Linked DNA regions of Aureispira sp. CCB-E. Each later gene encodes a partner of the first gene's protein in a complex. Links are inferred from orthologs where the notes say so. Each region holds a gene or a part of one and is shown on either strand. Other genes may lie near its edges.

The links.
Region 2: QP953_RS11140 (region 1) and scpB share a complex: the UniProt entries of both Bacillus subtilis proteins name them as parts of the cohesin-like complex. The link is inferred for Aureispira sp. CCB-E from one-to-one orthologs.

What each region holds. Positions count from the first base shown.
Region 1 is NZ_CP133671.1:2,948,125-2,959,068, reverse strand. Bases 3,519-6,371 are described here. They hold QP953_RS11140 (ScpA family protein), read right to left. Parts: upstream 5,406-6,371; coding sequence 4,632-5,405; downstream 3,519-4,631. Other genes in these bases: QP953_RS11135 (isoprenyl transferase), read left to right, coding at 5,590-6,342; QP953_RS11145 (lysylphosphatidylglycerol synthase transmembrane domain-containing protein), read right to left, coding at 3,519-4,346. In the rest of the region: QP953_RS11160 (tetratricopeptide repeat protein), read right to left, coding at 1-290; DNA replication/repair protein RecF, read right to left, coding at 316-1,428; QP953_RS11150 (FtsX-like permease family protein), read right to left, coding at 1,449-2,975; more of QP953_RS11145, read right to left, coding at 3,075-3,518; QP953_RS11130 (hypothetical protein), read left to right, coding at 6,629-7,594; QP953_RS11125 (T9SS type A sorting domain-containing protein), read left to right, coding at 7,903-9,144; QP953_RS11120 (hypothetical protein), read right to left, coding at 9,333-10,944. UniProt on the Bacillus subtilis protein: Participates in chromosomal partition during cell division. May act via the formation of a condensin-like complex containing Smc and ScpB that pull DNA away from mid-cell into both cell halves.
Region 2 is NZ_CP133671.1:1,762,439-1,773,266, reverse strand. What follows is about bases 4,135-6,871. They hold scpB (SMC-Scp complex subunit ScpB), read left to right. Parts: upstream 4,135-5,089; coding sequence 5,090-5,653; downstream 5,654-6,871. Other genes in these bases: clpB (ATP-dependent chaperone ClpB), read right to left, coding at 6,304-6,871; QP953_RS06805 (hypothetical protein), read left to right, coding at 5,678-6,223; QP953_RS06815 (YbjN domain-containing protein), read right to left, coding at 4,197-4,607; QP953_RS06820 (PspA/IM30 family protein), read right to left, coding at 4,135-4,135. Also shown: QP953_RS06830 (right-handed parallel beta-helix repeat-containing protein), read left to right, coding at 1-1,375; QP953_RS06825 (beta-propeller fold lactonase family protein), read right to left, coding at 1,445-2,977; more of QP953_RS06820, read right to left, coding at 3,335-4,134; more of clpB, read right to left, coding at 6,872-8,928; ATP-dependent Clp protease ATP-binding subunit ClpX, read right to left, coding at 9,344-10,609. UniProt on the Bacillus subtilis protein: Participates in chromosomal partition during cell division. May act via the formation of a condensin-like complex containing Smc and ScpA that pull DNA away from mid-cell into both cell halves.

The DNA.
Region 1 (10,944 bases):
CCTCGTTCATAATAAATTTCAGGTGCATTGTTTTTTATTTGAATAGCCTTGTCATAAGCTGCAACAGCAGCTTCATATTCGTTCTGCCTGAACTTTACAGAACCTTTCGAAAAATAGGCTTGCCAATAATTAGGCTTTAATTCTATCGCTCGTTTAAAAAACTGAAGTGCTTTTTCATATTGTTCAGATGTTGCTACTTCAATTCCCTTCTCGTAATAATACTCAGGCGTTTGAGCAACAGTCGTAGAGAACATTCCCAAAAGTAGGAAGAATAACATAATTGATTTCATGGTATAGGATTTTATAGATAAAAAATTACAAGCGCACCATTTCAGAAGCCATGCCATTAGAAACATGAAATTGTTTAAAATCGGTTCCCAATCCAGTGACAATCTTTGCGATTCTATTTTCGTGTGTATCTGTGATAAATATTTGTCCAAAATCACGCTCCAAAAGCAGTTCCAACAATTGTTGCACTCGCTTTTTGTCTAGTTTGTCAAAAATATCATCTAACAAAACCAACGGCGCAACATCAGATTCTTGGCGCAGCAACTCATATTGCGCCAACTTTAAAGCCAGCAAATAAGATTTTAATTGACCTTGTGAAGCAAACTTTTTTACAGGATAATCATTAATTAATAATTTTAAATCATCCTTGTGTATACCCTTTGTTGTTCGTTGCAACCAAGTATCCTTTTCTTGACTTTCAGCAAACAAACGTTCTAATTTTTGTTCTGACAATTGCGAGTGATAACTCAAATCTACTTGCTCTTTATCCCCCGATATGATTTTGTAATAAGTTTGAAAAATAGGCTTTAACTTAGCAATAATTTTTTGACGTTCCTGATAAATATAATTGGCAGGAATAAGCAGTTGTTGGTTGTAGATTTCCAACAATTCAAAATTAACGTCCAAAGGATGCTTAAAACTTTTGAGAAAAGCATTTCGTTGTTGCAAGACTTTATTATAAACCATCAAATGATTGAGATAATTCGCATCCAATTGTACTAACAATACATCCACAAACTGGCGGCGATTCTCACTTCCTTCTGTTATCAACAAGGTATCGTCAGGCGTAATCATAATCATCGGAAACAAGCCAATGTGATCTGCCAAACGTTTGTAAGTGACTTTATTTCGCTCCATCACTTTTTTGATTTTGGGCGCATACTTACAAACCACTTGTTCTCGTTTTTCTCCTCGCTCTAAATATCCTTCTATCCTAAAAAAGTCTTCTCCATGTCGAACAACCTGACGATCTGGCAAGCTAAAGTGACTTTTGCACATACACAAATAATGAATGGCATCCAAAAGGTTCGTTTTTCCCATACCATTCTCTCCTACAAAGCAATTGAGCTTTGTAGAGAGTTGCAATACTTGATTATCGTAATTTTTAAAATTACTTAGTGTTAATTCTTGAAGATGCATGCACTATCAACAAAAGTCATTTAAGAATTAGAAAGCGTTTCAGAGATATCTGCATTGTAAGCTTGCAAGGCGGGTATAATAGCTGCCAAAAAGCCAATTAACAAAGCACCAAGCCCCAGATATACTTCCTCCCACAAAAAGATAAAACCTGAAAAGGTATATTTATACGTTTCTTCCAAATCGGCTGCCATAACTTCTACCCCTATATGACTCACCAACAAGCCCAACAAAAGACCAAAAACAGCAACCAACAATCCTTCTAAAACTATCATTATAAACAGCTTAGAAGGTGTTGCCCCCATCACGCGCATCAAGGCAATTTCATAGCGTCTTTCTTTTAAAGAATTGTACAAAGAAATGAACATACTAAATGCAGAAATAATGATGATAATAAAGGCTAAAGCAGTTAAAAAATCCATCCCCAATCCTGTCATTTCTAACAAACGTTGCAACTGAATAGCAGGTTTAGCATAGCCCAAGCTCTCGCTGTTATCTTCAATAATTTGGGCAGCTTCTACTACGGCGCGCATGGAGGTATTTCCTTCTCCATCCTTTTTATATTGTACTAAATAAGCCGTTACTTCTTTTCCTTCTTTGGATATTGGAGGTAAATTTTGAACTTTTTTATCTCCGTGGTCGTGATTATCATGGCTATGTCCATCGCCGTGGTCGTGGCTGCCGTGGTCGTGAGCATCATGACTGTGTCCATCGCCGTGGTCGTGGCTGCCGTGGTCGTGAGCATCATGACTGTGTCCGTCTCCATGGTCGTGGCTGCCGTGGTCGTGAGCATCATGGCTGTGTCCGTCTCCGTGGTCGTGGCTGCCGTGATCGTGAGCATCATGGCTGTGTCCGTCGCCGTGATCGTGGCTGCCGTGATCGTGATCGTCATGACTATGTCCGTCGCCATGGTCGTGGCTACCATGGTCGTGATCGTCATGCATTCTCCAAACAGTAGACACGTTTGTTAAAATTAATTGATCCAAGATCAGATTTGTCTCTTTTAAAATTCCAACCACTTCATAAGCATAGGTTTCATGTACATGTCCGCCTTCTTGAACTAATCCATGAGAACCGTAAAATGTACTCCCTATTTTAAGACCTAGCTTTTTCGCTGCACGTGCCCCTACGTTTACTTCCAAGTCTTTTTCTATCAAACGACCTTCAGCTATTTCTGCGTTAAAATGAGCAATATATTGGCTGTCTGTTCCGACAATCCTAAATCCATTGTAGCTATCTCCCAATGCCAAAGGAATTGCCTTTTGGATGTATGGGTTTTTGGTAACAACAAAAGATTCTTTGAGAGGAATATTTCCTGTTGGTGCATCAATATGGTACACCGAAGACAAAATCATTTGCAAAGGGCTACCTTTTGCACCAACGACCAAATCCACTCCTTCTATATTTTTATACAATCGATCTTGAAATTGCTTGTTTAACAAAAACAAAATCGATGTCAAACTTACTCCTAATGCTACTAAAACAGTACTCAGTAAGGTCGAAAATGGTTTATCGGCTAGATAGTTCCAACTTAATTTTAGTATGTTCATAATATTGCAAATTAAATCTTTAGTACATGATTCCTCGCTAAATTCTATTATTTTCTACAAAGTATTTTTCACCAAAACGCATCCAATTCGATAGCTAGATTAATCTTTCTTGTCCGAAATCAAAGAATCGTAGGTAGTTGGATCTTCTATTACAATACCTTGTTTTCTCATTAAGGCTTCTTCTTTGTTTCGTTTAATAATTTTGCCAACCCAATTAGGGACAACAATAGCCCCCACTAAAAGATATACATAATACGTAAATGTACGCCAAATTGTCGCCATGATAACCATTAAAGTTCCTGCTGCTGCAATACCTGTAGCTTCTGTTGGTATATAATCAAAGTGGAATGTTTTGAATGCATACTCAGCAACCCCTGCTCCTCCTGGACTAGGCATAACAGCCATAATTACATACATCGCTTGCTGACGAGCATAAATAAACAATTGTTCCCAGAATGCTGTAAAGTTTAATTGCCCGTGCATAAAGTCGTTATAATGCGCTTGAATTTCAGGGTTAGGAGAATAAGCAACAAAAGCAACAATCAAACAGTTTAATACCATAAAACGAGAAGCCCATGCACACATAGTACTAATATAGGTACCGATATGAAACGTCCATTTTTGAGTTTTGAGCTCTTCTGAAGCCAAATCCATATCGTCTGTTATCTTGATCGCTTTTTCTCTAAAACGTTTCAAGAATGGAATTTTGCAGAACCAAAGCAGCAGGTTTTCTAGCTTTTTGGCATCAACTAATACTCCATAGAAAAAAATACCTCCATAGACCAACATCAAACTATAAGCAAAAACAAAGGCAATTCCCCACTCACTATCGTGCCAAAGATGTGCTATAGTATCTGATCCTGGTTGAATCATAAGAGGTCCGAATAGTAGAAAGAAAACAAGCAATGCTGATAAGAAAGAGAAAGTATCTACAATAACTGTATACAACACTATCATTGCTGTTTTTCCAGCAGCCAGCTTTTCTTGCGCTATCGCAAACATAGCCACTGCTGCTCCTCCTACACTCGTTGGTGTTACAGCAGAACTAAATTCCCACATCATCACCAACTCAAAACATTTTTTCCATGAAAAGAAGCCATTGGTAATAATCCTCAACCGTACCATATAGCAAAAATGGCGAAAACACATAAAAAAAGCAGCCATTCCAATCCATGTAAATACGTGGCTACTAAATTCAATTTTACTAAATTCTTCTGCATTAAAATCCTTGACGAACATATACACAACAACCGATAACCCAATCATTGCCGCCAAAAAAATTCTAAATGGACTAATAGAATTTAAGACGCCTGCGTGTTCTTCTTCCTGCTCCTTAATAGACTGGTTGTCTACAGATTCCATTTCGCTCATTATTCTTTTTATTTATTGTAATCAATAATTCGCTGAAAAATCGCATCAAACCGATAATCAGCAGGTATTATTTTCAGTGTTAAAAGTATTAAAAATTTGATTATCAACTATGTAACCAACACTTACGAAGTTGCACATTGTAGCACTGAACTGTGCGAGCTCACAACTACAGGGAGTAACAAAGCTAATTTAATTCAACATAAGTAATCGTCTAGGAAAAAATTTTATAAACCACGAAGTAGCAACACAGCTAACTAAAAGCAAAGCACTTACGAAGTAAACAGCCTATTCTTCCTCTTCATTTGTCCCCAATATATGATCTATTGGTGGAGCTTTAATCGTAAAATCGTTAAAACCACCATTTCCCTCTACAAAGATAATTAGTTCTTGCTGCATCAAGTCCAAAATCGCCAAAAAAGTAAAAATTGCATGCAGTCGATTTTCACAATTGCTAAAGATACCTCTAAAAGAAAGATTCTTTTTTGTAGTTAAACTACTTAATAAAAAATCTCTTCGTTCTTCTATCGTATAATGATAATGGACAACAGTATGTATAGTTTTTTCCATCCTAAATTCAAAAGTAGACAAGACTCGTTCATACGCTTGTAACAAACGAAATAAGGATAGGTTCTCTAGTTCTGCATCGGCTAATGCCGCAGAGGTCATTTGCTGGACTTCGTCCAAAACATTTCCTCGATGTGTTCTTGCTGCACGGGTTGCCTCCATTTGACGCAACTCTTCCAAAACTTCTTTGTAACGTCTGTACTCCAACAATCGTTCAACTAATTCCTTACGAGGATCAATTTCATTGCCATCTTCATCTAATTCTTTTCGAGGCAAGAGCATCTTGGCTTTGATTCTCATCAATGTTGAGGCTACTAAAATAAACTCACTTGCTGTGTCTATATTTAATTCTTCCATTTCCCGCAAGTATTCCAAAAAATCATTTGTAATAGAAGATATTGGAATATCATAAATGTCCAGTTCATCTCGTTCTATAAAGAAGAGTAAGAGATCAAACGGCCCTTCAAACTCAGGAAGTTTTATTTTATAAGTCAATTTTAGTGTTTTTAATGGTCAAATGAGCGGAACAAGCTAACTATTCTTTTTAATTCAAAATTAATAGTATTAACTTTGTCGTTCGTGCATAAAAGCATTTTAGGGTATAGATGCAAAAATACAGGTATTGTCAATTAATACAATCTATCCCAAATAGACACAAAATTAGGGAAAAATAATATTAATGGAGCTAAAAGATCAAATAGATTTAAACAATCTACCAAAACATGTTGCCATCATTATGGATGGAAATGGTCGCTGGGCAAAACAGCAAGGTAAAGCACGCGTTTTTGGACACAAAAATGGTGTTCACTCAGTACGAGAAGTAACAGAAGCTGGCGCAGAATTAGGCATTCAGTATATGACATTGTATGCTTTTTCTACAGAAAATTGGAATCGTCCAAAATTTGAAGTTACAGCTTTGATGACCCTCTTGGTGTCAACGATTCGAAAAGAAATTGCTACATTAAATAAAAACCAAATTCGGCTGCAAATGATTGGCAACATCAATATGCTTCCTTCTGCTGCTCAAAAAGAGTTGCTAGAAGCAATTGAAAGTACCAAAGATAACACACGTATGACCTTAATTCTCGCCCTGAGTTATAGTTCTAAATGGGAAATTATCGAAGCGGTCAAAGATATCGCTCGTCAAGCAGTCAGTGGAGAAATTGCTATTGACGATATTGACGAGGACAGTATCAAACATGCTTTGAGTACAAAGGACTTTCCTGATCCAGAATTGATGATTCGTACGAGTGGGGAATCTAGAATTAGTAATTTCCTACTTTGGCAATTGGCTTATGCCGAACTTTTCTTCACCCCTGTTTTTTGGCCCGATTTTCGCAAGAAACATTTTTACGAAGCTATTCTTAATTTTCAAAACAGAGAGCGTCGTTTTGGAATGACTAGTGAGCAAATCACAGATGTAAGCACCTAAACAAAAAATTATAGTAGGAGCTGCCATTCTTACTAGAGATGAACTTTATCCTAAAAATTACAGTTATTCTTTCATAACTTGTGATAGGGCTTTCTTATGCCCCTAAGAAACTAATAGATTGATTTTTAGACTATCATAACTTCATCTCTTGAAGTCCTTGCAAAGGGTCAATAACCAAGTACCAAAACCTATAACAAAATTTTGATAATCAAGTAACTTATTATCAACTACAACCGCAAACAGAAGACGACAAACTAACTATTATACAATAATAAACAAATTACCTATGCGATTTTTATTAACAATAAACTGCCTATTTTTTCTATCTATTTCACTTATCAATGCTCAAGGATTTAGTTCTCCTGTAGAGTATATCGAGTACTTTAATAAAGAGTTTGCATTAATGCAAGAAATGCAGATTGAATACTCCTCTTTCTTAGCACACACAGGTAGCGCTGAGGCAGAAGCCAAACGCCAAAGTTTATTAGCATCTTCTCAAAAAATTCACGATCGATTTGCTAGTTTAAAAGCTTTTGAAGACGACAAAGGCATCAAATCTAATGCGGTTAAGGTCTTGGATATAATGCTTTTATTAGGCAATAACAACTATACAGCTACTGCAATTGACAAAGCAGGTTGTTTGGATTGTTTTGAAGCGGTGTTGATTGAAACAGAGTTGATAGACAAGGATGTAGATAAACTAGGCAAGGCAATGAGCTCAATGGTCAAAAGTATTGAAGAATTTGCCAAAGCAAATAATATTCAAATGACCGATGAGGGTGATAATCACGAGACGTTATTAGCCAAAATCAATAGAATTAACAATTATCTACAAGAATTGAATTTAGCAACCTTAGAAGTACAATATGCCGATGCTGCCATTGTCAAAGCATTGAATGAAAAAAATCCTAGTAAGGCAAAAGAAGAAGTTAAAAACATGGTTAAAGCAGCCAACAATGCTAGCAAACGCTTGAAAAAAATCGAGCGTATCAAAGAGGATGCTACCGCTATTGGTCAAGCAGAAAAACTAGTAGATTTTTATAAGGATGCCTCTAAAAAACTATATCCAGATATGGTCTCTGCCTTTGATAAAAAAGGTAATGTTATCAATGAAAAAGTAGATTTATACAACAAAAGTATCCAGAAGTTAGCCAAAAGTACTGGCACACTTACAATGAAGTATGAAACAGCAAAACTCAATTTACAACAACGCCATATCCCCAAACCTAAGGAAAAAGTCATTCGCTCTTAACCTATATTATAACATAAAATAGAGTTGGGATTTTCCCTAACCTCAAACATCATCCAATCTTTGGATGGTGTTTTTTTTTTATAAATTAACTACTATTGGATGTAATCAACAGGCTCTCCAACATCCCATAAACAAAGCATTCCATTCTTTCAACTATTCTTCTGACTTGTAAGAATTGCCCAAAATTGGTTATAACTCCACAAATAATATGTCATAATATTGCATAAGAAAGTTACGCTTTAGTAACCTCACATAATTCCCCCATAATATGATTTTATAACCATCCTTATAACTTTTAAACAATGATCATGAAAAACCTAATTTTATTATGTTTTCTTTTTGTATTTACTAATTATAGTAATGCACAACTCCGCCAATTAACTTGGTACAAAACGAGTCCATTGGGCAACTCTTACACCACTCAAAACTTTTCTGTTTGTGGTAATCCACCACAAAAAAAATTCAAAGTAGCTTACCACCACTGCCCGCAGTATGTCAATGTCGATTGTATTGGCGGTTGTGGTAATAACCCAATTCGTTACACAGTTGAGCTACAAAGAAATGGTGTAGCTGTTGGTTCTCCTCAAGTATTCCAAGCATCTAGTGTTTGGAGCAATACATTTTTTTATAATGTGCCCACTTCTCCAGGCACCTATCGAGCTTATGTAAAAGTAGAACGTAGAAAGCCGATTTGCATTGGTTGGGAAACGCTTACAGTAGGCTATACCAACAGCATTACAGTTGGCACTACACCTGCTACCCCTAATTTTAATGTAAATGGAACAGCCATTCCTGCTAGTGGCTATATTAATACATGTATTAGTAACATCAAAATCAATGCAGCTTCTACTAGCTGTGAAACTGCTTACTACATAGGTGTTCAAGAGTCTAATGAATGGTGGAATAGAACCTTCGAATATGAATGGGGGGGCTGGATTAGTGGACAAGCACCTAACAACATCAATCTGCAAGGTTTGGCAACGACATTTGGTACAGGTGCTCGATATACAGGAACCGACGCTAGTAGAGAAGGAAATATTTTAATTGGTGGCAACCTATCCACTGGGCAAGCAAGATTTTATCGAGTTAGCATTTGTACAGGTACGCCATCTTGGCAATGCAAAACAGCTCTTATTCGTGTTGACCCCAACTGTAGAATTGATCCATCTACTATTACCGAAGACACCAACGAATACATTTGGATAGAAGACAACGAAATGGCTCAACGACTTAAAAACGAATCGATAGAAGCTTCTTTTGAAGCAGATGTAGACAATGACATAAGTGCTTTGGAAGGTAATCCAATAGGAAATGTTACTATTGCTCCTAATCCATTCAGTGGTTCTGCTGCTGTATCTATAGATAACTATGAGGGCGAAGCACCTATTTTATTTGAACTTTACAATGCCTTAGGAGAGCGTGTTGCATCCATACAAACGAACAAAACTCAATTTGAGATTCAACGCAATCAACTTTCTGCAGGTATTTATATGTACCGTGCCACTGTTGATAATGAACTACTAGGAAGTGGAAAAGTTGTCATTGAATAATAGATAAAGTATCCTTAAACTGTGTATAGAGGCTGTCTAAGGGAGTGTGCCTTGGCAGCCTTCTTTTTGTATTTCCCATTTTTTCATCAAAAACAAATCCTAATCCAAGCATTTATACCCAAACTACTCCACAATTACATAACAACAGCACAACTAAATCTCAACTTAGCGCCCCCTTTCGCGATTAACTAAAGTTTATAATACACCCCAAAGTTGGCAAATAGCCCACTCTTTGAATAACTAGAATCCGTACTCTTGTTTTCTTTTAACATAAAGTTATTCTCTACCCCTAATGTTGTTCTCAAAGAAAAATGAGGACGCACATTCCAACTCAAACCAGCCCCTGTCATAAAACTCATGTATTGTAATGTTTTGGTATTCGCATTGTCTTCATTAAGTGCAAAATTAATTGCTTGATCGTTTGACATTACATTTATATTAGACGTCTTATATTCATAACGAAAAACATTCCATTTGGCACCAGCATAAATAAAAGGCTGCCATCTTTTTGAGTCAAAATGATACTCGACACTCAGAGGAATTTGGATGTGTGTAGTTTCTAGCTCTTCCCAGTAATCTAATTCTACCAAATCGCCATCCGTCGTTGTACTAGGAACTGTTAACTGTAAGGTATTGATAGCCTTTGTATATCCTGTAGACGTATTGACGATCAAGTCACTTCCAACATCTCCCGAAGGCAATAAGTATTCCTGTGCATCGCTATAAACAATTCCCATTCGTTGCCCCCAAAAGTCCTTGCTTCCTCCCAATTGTATTCCTGCTCTTACCCATATATTTTTGAATGGAGAATAAGCTATATTCGCTCCCACATAAGGTTCTATTAATCGTTCTGAGGTTAATTCTTTATCCGCTATAATTCTTTGGTTGAGAATATCAATTTCCTTTTCTGTAAATAGAGCTTGTAAACCAACTTGAAAGCCAACTTCTAGCGAATGTAGCTCTCTTTTTTTCTTCTTTTTTAAGGAGAAAGAATAATCAGGAGTTGCCTTAGGTATTGTTGATGGAATTGCCAATAGACTAGGTGCAATAACCTGTAAATCATCCATAGATTTATTTCCTTCTGCTGTAACAGCTTTAACAACAGCCTTCTTCTGTTGAGTTTTTGGTTGTAAATCATCAGAATTCAACCTTGCTTTTTTAGCATTAGACAATATGGATGAAGCCTTTTGGTCTCCATTCGAAGTGCTTAGTATTGGTTTTTCGTTTCTTCCCTCTTCCCTATTGATTACATTAGCAACATAATTATTTTGATCCAATTGATACTCTAGTGTTTGAATCGTTTTATTTTGTTGAGCAAGTAACGTTTGAAGGTGCTGTTTTTCTGCTTTTAAAGCCTCTATTATATTTGCTTTTTTTGTAATTTCCTTATCCAGCTCCGTTTGTTTAATTGTATTGGAATCAATAGATGTTGTGGTCCATTCTGTTTTGTCTGTTGTGCTTGAAGTCGTTTGGTCTAAAGTAATGTTTTGATGAGTATTGATAGATGTTGTTAATGGCTTTAATGATGGAGTGGTATTTATAGTTTGAGTATTTGAAGTAGCTTGGGCATATTCTAATTGAGCAATATGATGCTTTAGATAAAAAATATACGCCAACATTGCCAATATCAACAAAGCAGGCAACAAATACTTTAACCAATATGTTTTTTTTCTATTTTTAGAAGCGCCAATAAGATTTTGCAAGACGACATCATCTGTTCTAGGATCCGGATGAAACCAGTCAGCATCCTCTCCTTCTATTGAGGACAGCCTTTTTCTAAAAAAATCTCCTAAGTTGTTG
Region 2 (10,828 bases), 1.2 Mb from region 1 along the record:
AAAATACCATCAATATTTAGAAAAATTTGCCGAAGAGACTTACTTAAAGGGATTCACAAAATCTATTGCTACGCCTCTTTATGCTCGTTTAAAAGTCGTTCAACAAGAGAAACCAGATTATACGTTTTCTATTAACTATATGTATAAACGAGCTAGCAATATTTTAAACGCCTTATACCCCAATAGCGCCTCTCTTCAAAGCAAAACAGTAGCTCCAGGGCTAATTGCTGTCTGCAATCGCCATCAAATTCCTATTGAAATAGTAGGTACTATGAGTCAATCAGGAGGTGTTATTAATTACTTGGATACAGCTCAAATTCTTTATACGACTAGATTTAGAGATTTGCCAGACTATAGCGTTCGAATCAAGGTTCCTGACAATGCTAAATTTTTCGTATACCGAGTGCTTGGTCTTGATAAAGACTTTTATGTTAGCATCAATCCTTGGCCTATTCCTGAGGGCTTGAGTCCAGTACAAGAACTAAAAAGTACCTTGAGAGAAAATCATCCAGCCTATGTTTATACACCAGGGCAACCTCACATCATCTTTAACAAGAGTGTTGTCATTGATGAGCCCATTGTTATTCCTGCTGGTCATAACATCACATTTAAGCCTGGTATTAAGATTGATATTGTCAATAGCGCTTTTATCCTCTCCTATTCCCCAGTACAGTTCTTAGGAACAGAGTCGGCTCCTATTGTGGTTGAGTCGAGTGATAAATCTGCTCGTGCTTTTTCTGTCATACAAGCAGGTGGGCAATCTCAGGTTAACCATACGCTATTCTCTAAATTAGGAGCATTCTCTTACAAAGGCTGGAACTTGCCTGGCGCAGTTAATTTTTATGAGTCTAATGTCGATATTTATCACACTACATTTACTCAAAATAGTTGCGAGGATATTTTAAACATTGTGCGCTCTGACTTTGATTTTCAATATAACACGATTAGCAATACTTTTGGAGATGGTTTTGATGCTGATTTTTGTCAAGGAACGGTTGCTCATTGTCATTTTAATAATACAGGAAACGATGCCATTGATTTTTCTACCAGTATTGTCACCATTCGAGATTGTACCATTAAAAAGGCAGGAGATAAAGGAATTTCTATGGGAGAGCAAGGAACAGCACGAGTTATCAATACAACCATAGAAGATGCTGTGATAGGGATTGCCTCCAAAGATTTGTCTAAAACAATTATTAGCAACGTTTCGCTCAAAAACTGCAAAACAGGTTTTTCTGCCTATCAAAAGAAACCTGAGTACGGTCATGGATTTATCCGTGTGCATTCTTATACTAGCGAAAACTTAGGCACTTTGCATAAAATTCTCCCTGGTTCTAAACTTATTCTAATTGACCAAGAAATTTTGGGTGATTAATGTTAGGTTGACTAATACGTACTCAAAAAACGATAATGAAGTGGATTCATTATCGTTTTTTATTTTGCTCTATCCTTCCAGAGATGCTTTAAATGCTTGCTTGAGCCTCTTGTTGGTAAATAAAGTATCTAACAAATAGAAATTCTCTATATCAGAGGTATAATAATAAGCAAACTTCACCCATTCCAATCGAATATACTCCACTTCAAACACACGTGCCAGTTTCAACACTTGCATTGTTTTTAAGCAACGATTTTGCACTGTTTTCATAGCAAAGTCATAACGAGCTTGCTCGGTTTCCAAATCGTTTAATCGTTCTTCTATCCTGCTGACCTCTACTTCTGTAATTGCTGTATAAGGACAATCATGATCACTTACATTATTCGTAGGGATGTCTTGTACAATTGGTTGGGGAGTCTCTTTATTATCTACATTAAGTTGTTGTTGTTGACGAGGACTAGGCTTAGCATTGGAGTTTTCTAATACAACGACATTCCCTCCAAAATAATTAGAGACATAAATATATTTGTTATCGGCACTAAAACTAGCCCTATAAGGCGTAGCAATTTGAGGATAATTTTTCTTATGAAATGTTTGAATAAAAGTTAGTGCACCTGTATGAGCGTCTCGCTTAAAAATATGAATACCAGAGTCATCTCCACCTGTTAATACATATAGATATCCCCCACTACCATCCAAACAAATATTTTTGATATTTTCCAATTGGTATTTTACAGCCAACTCATAATAAGCATTTTGCAAAACTAGTTTTCCATTTACCCATCTATAATGCATTATGGCACCACGTCCGCCATTAGAATAACTTTCCGTGCCATCCATATAAACATCTTTTCCATCAGGAGAAAAATTCATATATTCCAAATTTGCGGACACCGTATATTGTTTTTGTTTTCTCCCAAAATAATAGTAAGAACCAGGAATAGGATAATCTTCTCTTAAGTCTCCCACAACATACAATTCTCCAGTTTCGTCATTGAATTTCAGTATTGTTCGACCAAAGTAACTATTATCGCCATAATATGCGATAAAAGCATACTCTCCATCTGTACTAAAATAGATTGTCCCATGAGGACTACCTTTCGAATCATGTTGCCTCAGATAAGTTGCCGTACCATCTTGGAAACGAAGTGTCATTAGGGTTTTATTACCCGCTAAAAATAAATAGCGTCCACTTGGTGACAAAGCAATATCCATCGGCTTGTTGATAGATCCTTTTCCGTCAATGGTTTGTTCATATTTTTTATGTAATGATAATTTTCCATTGGAAGGATCTCGTTTGTATATTAATAATACTCCATCTGAAAAATTGGTTGTGATAACAAACCGATTATCCTTCGTCAAAAGTAATTCACTGGAGCTGCCCGATATTTTTAGCTCTTGAATATTTTCTAACAACTTGGTGGTAGGATTTATACGATATACTCCAACGCCTTTCCCATTTCTAAGATAAAAGTATTTTCCATCATCACTAATAACAGAAGCGCTAGGACTACTAATATACTTTGTTGCTTTGATTTTAAATTGAGCAGAACTACTATCTATTGTTCCTATCAGAAATAATATAAAAAAAAATAATCTCATAAATCTTGGTTTTAAAACAAGAAGCGGCGGATACATCTCCAACTGCTTCTATGAATAAATACAGGCTTTCTCATTTTTTGATTTGTTGAACCAAAAAGACCAAAAGCTATCGCACCAAGAAATACAAAAAATAATCCGAGTTGGTCTCCTATAAATTTACAGAAGTTTCATATTTACCCTACCAAGGGCATATTTTTTTAATGTCATTTCCTACCACACTAAAAATCAATTCATTAAAAAACAAATTAGGCAACTCACACAATTCATCATTTAGCTTGCCTATCTACAAAAAAAGGTTCTCAACAAAATGCTGAGAACCTTTTTGAGCGTAAAGTAACGCACTATACATTCAACGTATTAAGCTGGAGTATCAGAATCTGTAGTATCTGGTTTATCTACTTCAATCTTAATCGTTTCTTCTGCTTTTTCTTTAATTTCAATTTTTTCTTCTGCTGGCAACAACCCCATTTCACGTTTTAAATCGTCCAATGCAGCACTTGAAGTGTAAGATGTATCTCCCAAAGCAGCATCAATTTCCTCATCGATTGTTTTGCTTTCAGCAGCCATATCGCCATAAGCATCAGATAAAGCCTCTTGCTCCTCTACTTTTTCTTTCATTTTTTCTAGCATTGATAATGTTCCACTAGAATCGATGTTGGCCAATTGTTTGTTCAATTTACCAGTTGCTTTACTCACTTTATCACGAGCAATCAATGTTTTCAATTCATTTTCCCACTTAGCAACTTGACCTTTCAGCATACGGATTTTATTTTCCATTTTAGCTACCAAACCTTCAAATTTATCTTGATTGGTTTTAGCCACTTGATACAATTTTAGAGATTCCTCTCTACGAGCCATTGCCTCTGCTGCCAAGCGGTTTGCTTCTGCTTCATCTTTTCGACCATCTAAAGCCATTTGAAGCAAAGCTTTTGCTTTTTTCTTATAATCCTCAGCAGCTTCCTTGTGGTTATTTGCCTCTCGCTTAGAGCGGATAGCAGTTGCCTTTACTTCTGCCAAACTTTTTAAGCTTTCGTCCAAATCTTTTTTCAAATCACGAATACCTTGTTTGGTCATAGTAATTGGACGTTCTAATTTATCTACCGCAGAATTTGCTTCTGCTTTTCCTATTCTAAATAATCGTTTGATAAATTCCCACATAATTTATATTAAGAGTTTACTTGTTTACAAATGAATGATTGAGTTCTAAATAAAAAAGCAATTAAGCTACTGGCTCATGCGCAGCCCACCCTAAAAGCTCGTCTGTATTTTCGACCAATGCAATGGTCAACGCGTTTAGAGAACCTTCTAACTCATTAGAGTCTAAATTGGCCAACTGCAAAGTATCTCTAAACAAAAGTTTGGTTGCATCTTCATTTAACACAAATGCTCCATGAACAACCTCTCTATTAATTTGAAGTAAGCGTTTGTAAGCTTCTGTTTGGTTAGAATCTAGGTTAATAATATGTTGCTCAATTACTAAAATTTCGCCCTCACAATCTAACATTGTGTTCATTAATCCTTTGCTTTCATCTGTCACCACCAACATGCCATCTTGAGCATTTTCATCTACGATTTCGTGTCCCAAATCTAACAGATAGCCTTTTACTTTTTCAAAGTAGTTCAACATCATAATTTTAATTGGATTTTTGTTTATTTTATTATAATAAATATTAATACTCCGTTGATTTGTTTACGGAGTAATTAAATATCGGACTATTGAATGACAACACTTCGCTAGTAGTTTTATCTACTTTAGAGACACCATTTATTTTATAAAACTGCTAACGTTTTCTTATCGCACGCAAAATGAATGGCTAGTAATTTTGTTGAGAAGTGTTGCAATAAAAGTCTACAAATGTATTTAGATGATTAATTAGGTCCAAACCAATTTTTGTTGTCTCAAAATACATACTCCCGAAATTTACAATTTTTTTATTATTAATAGATAGGATAAGACCTCTTTTTTTATTCCACTATAAAAACTTATTGTTGTGAACTTGTTAATAGGTAATAAAACTGCTAATTTCGCCTTCATAGAACAGTCAACTAACATTTATTTGCTTGGCTTTGTTCCATTGTTTTAATAAAAAGTAGAAAAAAGTATACCTTATTTTGGATAATATAACATTGCATATAGAAGCCTTGATTTTTGCTAGCGATAGCCCTATGTCCTTAAAAGAAATCAAACAGTGCTTGGAATCTGTTTTGGACGAAGAGCTAGACAAAACGGTCTTGCAAAATAAAATTACTGCTTTACAGCAAAAATACATGACCAACAATTTTTCTTTTAGTATCATAGAAATTGCCAATGGATATCAATTTCTAAGCAAACCAGCATTTAACGACACTCTCAGCGTACTCATTCAACAAAGAAGCAACAAAAAGTTGAGTAAATCTGCCTTAGAAACGCTTTCTGTTATCGCTTATCGCCAGCCTATTACTAGAGGAGAAATGGAAAAGATAAGAGGTGTAAACTGTGATTATGCTATCCGAAAATTGCTAGAAAAAGAACTCATTACCATAACAGGTCGTTCTACTGATGTAGGGCGCCCCTTGCTCTATGCTACCAGCGAAAAGTTTATGCAGCACTTTGGTCTTAAGTCCATCAAAGAGCTTCCAAAACTCAAAGAATTTAAACATGAAGACAATGAAATTGGAGATGTTGTTGAGGAATAAATAATCAAAAACAATTATAAAATCATGGCAAAAGAAACTTCTCCTACACGACATTATAGCATTGTTAATGCTATTGTTGTTGGTCTTGTTTGTGGCACACTCGCTTTATTAATTGGCTACCTGATTTACGAAGGCAAGATTAAACATGATTTTGATGTTTTGTTTCCATATGCAGCTGTAGGTGTTATGATTAGCTTACTCAATTTCAAACCATTATCTAAATTGGCACTTATCTTACTGCCTCCTGTTTATGCATTAAGTGGCTTTGGAATTGTTTTGGGACCTATTTTGATGGCTTATTTAGGTTGGGAAAAAGACAGTGTTAGCGATGCCTTGGCTTTAATCATTGAAAATGTTCCATTTTTTATCGTTGCCTCCATTTTATACAACTGGTATAGCTCCTTAGCTGGCAAGAAAAAATTCCTAGTTTATGCTGCCTTTGCTACAACAACCGTTGTTGTTAGTATGCTTATTTTTGGAGATAAGTATCCTGTATGGATTGTGCAGGGCTGCTACTTAGGTTGGGGGGCTTTCTTATTCAGCTTATTGCACTTGAAACACCCCATTTAAGCGAATTGGTTACAAGCAAGAAGTGCCTCCAGTCCCTTTTAGACACTGAACGCACTTCTTATTTATAATAGAATTTTATTTTACTCTACAGTGTATTCTATTTCCTCAACTTTAGGCTTACGAAAAACAACCGTACCATCAAATACATCTAAGATCGCTTTGCTATTGGGCGTTATATCTCCTAACAAAAGAGCATCAGAAAGCTTGTTTAATACCCTACGTTGAATGACTCTTTTTAGAGGACGAGCTCCAAATTCGGGATGGAAACCTTCTTTTGCCAACCAATCCATTACATGTTCTGTAAAGTCCAATTGAATTCCTTGTTCTACCATCAATTCTCGCAAATGATTCAATTGTAATTTAGTGATGGTCAGAATATCTTTTCTAGACAATGGTCGGAACATGACCACTTCATCAATTCGGTTAAGAAACTCTGGGCGAACAGATTGCTTTAACACTTCAAAAACCATATTTTGAGTTTTTTCAATGTTTTCCTCCTTATTCTCTTCCGTCATTTTTTCAAAATTCTCTTGAATAATATCCGATCCAATGTTGGAAGTCATAATGATAATCGAATTTTTAAAATTGACAACCCGTCCTTTATTATCTGTCAATCGACCATCTTCCAACACCTGCAACAAGATGTTAAACACGTCGGGATGAGCTTTTTCAATTTCATCCAACAAAACAACAGAATAAGGCTTGCGGCGTACGGCTTCTGTCAATTGCCCCCCTTCATCATAACCTACATATCCTGGAGGCGCACCAACTAGACGACTAACAGAGTGTCTTTCTTGATATTCACTCATATCAATACGCGTCATTAGGTTTTCATCATCAAATAGATACTCTGCCAATGCTTTGGCCAACTCCGTTTTTCCGACCCCTGTTGTACCAAGGAAAAGAAACGAACCAATTGGGCGATTCTTATTAGACAATCCTGTGCGGCTTCTGCGAATAGCATAAGCCACAGCCTCTACCGCTTCATCTTGCCCAACGACACGTTGGTGCAGTTCTTTCTCCAAATGAATTAATTTCTCTTTTTCACTTTGCAACATTCTCGTCACAGGGATTCCTGTCCATTTTGCTACAATGGCAGCAATGTCTTCTGCATCTACTTCTTCCTTGACAAGGAGATTGCCTTTTTCTTGCATTTTTTGCATTTGCTCATTCATAGCTCCCAATTGTTGTTCCAATTCAGGAATACGCCCGTATCGAATTTCCGCAGCCTTACCATAATCACTTTCTCGCTCTGCACGACTACCAGCTAGTTTGAGCTCCTCAATTTCCTCCTTCAACTTTTGGACACCCAATACCACTTCTTTTTCAGCTTCCCACTGCGCTTTTATTTGATTACGTTGATCTTCCAAGTTTGCCAATTGCTCATTGATGAGTTTGACTTTTTCCTTATCTTTTTCTCTCTTCATCGCCTCTCGTTCAATTTCCAATTGGCGAATTTTTCGTTCGGCTTCATCCAATTCTTCTGGCATAGAGTTCATTTCTAAACGCAATCTTGCTGCCGCCTCATCAATCAAATCAATCGCCTTATCAGGCAAATGACGATCGGTAATATATCGGTTAGATAACTGAACCGCCGATACAATTGCCCCATCCGTAATATTGATTTTGTGGTACGTTTCGTAACGCTCTTTCAACCCACGAAGAATTGATATAGCATTTTCCTCGCTAGGCTCATCCACCACCACCATTTGGAAACGACGCTCTAGTGCTTTATCTTTCTCAAAATACTTTTGATATTCATCCAAAGTAGTTGCTCCGATAGCTCTCAACTCCCCTCGTGCCAATGCAGGTTTCAAAATATTGGCGGCATCCATAGCCCCCTGAGTTTTACCAGCGCCAATTAGTGTGTGAATTTCATCAATGAATAAAAAGATATCTCCTTCAGCACTAATTACCTCGTTAACAACGGCTTTAAGCCTTTCTTCAAACTCTCCCTGGTACTTCGCACCAGCAATCAAAGCTCCCATATCCAGTGCATATATTTCTTTGCTGCGCAAATCTTCAGGAACATCACCTTCTACAATTCTATGCGCCAATCCTTCTATAATAGCCGTCTTACCAACTCCAGGTGCCCCAACTAAAATGGGATTATTTTTGGTTCGGCGAGCTAAAATATGCAAAACTCTACGAATTTCTTCATCTCGACCAATGACTGGATCTAGCTTGCCACCCCGAGCTCGTTCATTCAAATTAATCGCATATTTGCCCAAGGCATTATAACTATTTTCAGCACTAGAAGTTGTTACCTTGCTTCCTTTTCTCAAATCTTTGATAGCAGCAATCATACCTTTTTCGGTGACACCATTATCTTTGAGCAATTGAGATACTTGATCTTTAGTTTTTAAAATACTCAGTAAAATATGCTCTATAGAGACATATTCATCTCCAAATTCTTTGAGAAATGAATGCGCTTTTTGAAGCACCTCACTTGCCCCACGAGATAAATACTGGTTCCCACCACTAACTTTTGGATACGATTGTATAACGCTTCCTATTGCTTGCTTAATTAAGTTTAGATTACTCCCTAATTTATTAAAAACATAAGGCGTAACGTTTTCGTCAGTCTCCAAGATTGCTTTCATCAAGTGAGCAGGCTCAATTGCCTGATGTTCATACTCTGTAGCAAGTTGTTGTGCTCGTTGTATAGCTTCCTGAGACTTTATAGTGAATTTTTCTAGATTCATTGTTTTCTAATTTTCATTTTAAAGTTATTGCTTCAAGTATTTTATTAATGTGTTGGCTCTATGTTATTAACATTAAAAATCTTGAGAAGGTTGATCGAAAATATTTTTCATGAGTATTGATACATTAACCTTCGCCTTAGACTATTCAAGTCGTGTGCCACTCAAAAACAACAGACATTTTGTCACAAAAGCACAAACAAATAATGACATTTTGTCTAAAAAATTACATTTACTGTCTCATGCTACTATATTTCCTAATAAATCCCACTTTCTAGCTAGTCTATAAAACATAGGAGTTAGCTACGCTGCTAACTATTGTAAAACAGCAATAGCCCACTAAATACTTTAGTGAGCTATTGCCATACAAATCGTCCATTGACGATGTCTATTATAAAATGATTGCTTTAATCAATTCTTATAGTGCCTGTTCTAAGATAGATAACTTGGTTTTCCCTAATTTAGACGCAGCATAATCCTCTGTTATCTCAAAGGTCTCCACTCCTTCTTGAGAAGGCATTTCAAACATTGCATCCGTCATAATTGCCTCGCATATAGAACGCAACCCTCTTGCTCCTAAACTATATTCTACTGTTTTGTTGACAATCAAGTCCAACGCTTCATCCGAGAACACCAAATCAATGCCTTCCATATCAAACAGTCGCTTATATTGCTTCATCAACGCATTTTTAGGTTCTGTCAAAATTCGACGCAATGCCGATTTATCCAAAGGATCTAAATGTGTCAACACAGGCATACGACCCAACAATTCTGGGATCAAACCAAAAGATTTCAAATCTTGATGAGACACATATTGCAATAGATTCTCTGTATCGACTTCCTCTTCTGCATTACCTCTAAATCCAATTACTTGCGTGTTAATACGCTTTGCAATTTGTTTTTCGATACCAGCAAAAGCTCCTCCACAAATAAACAGAATATTTTTGGTATTTACTTTTACTAATTTTTGTTCGGGGTGTTTGCGTCCCCCTTGTGGCGGTACTAAAATATCGGTTCCTTCCAACATTTTAAGCAAAGCTTGTTGTACTCCTTCTCCAGAAACATCTCTGGTAATCGAAGGATTGTCATTTTTACGAGCAACTTTATCAATTTCGTCAATATACACAATACCTCGTTCTGCTGCGGCAACATCATAGTCACAAGCTTGCAAAAGGCGAGTCAGCATACTCTCTACATCTTCACCAACGTAACCAGCCTCTGTAAATACAGTAGCATCTACAATCGTAAAAGGAACGTTTAATAAACGGGCTATGGTGCGAGCCAACAACGTCTTTCCCGTTCCTGTTCGTCCAACCATTACTACATTTGATTTTTCAATCTCTACATCGTCCTCTTCTTTTTCTTCTATTTGCTGCATAATTCGTTTATAATGATTATAAACAGCAACAGCTAAAATCTTTTTGCTATCGTCCTGACCAATAACATACTCGTCTAAACGCTCTTTAATTTGCATTGGCTTCAGCATCGTAATGTCTTTGCCATCAATAGGATTCACTTGTGCCAAATCTCCATCTTGTTCAAACGGCATAATTTCATCCTCAATGATTGCCTTTGCTTGTTCTACACAAGATTCACAAATATAGGCATCTACACCCGAAATTAAAATTAGTGCTTGGTCTTTGGGCTTGTGACAAAAAGAACATTTTGCTCCTGGCTTCGTCATTCTTAATTGGTTTTATTCTACTTGTAATGATGGACTTACAATTGCACCTTTTTAACAATCTGTCTAATCCATTCTAATTTTCAATTGAGCTGCAAATATACATTTATTCTAAAAAAGAACCAAGTTGAACGAGCAAAACCCATTCAACTTGGTCGTATACTGATCATCTTAAGTTATTTTGGTTCTTTTTTTTACATTTTATATGAAAAATGTAAAAAA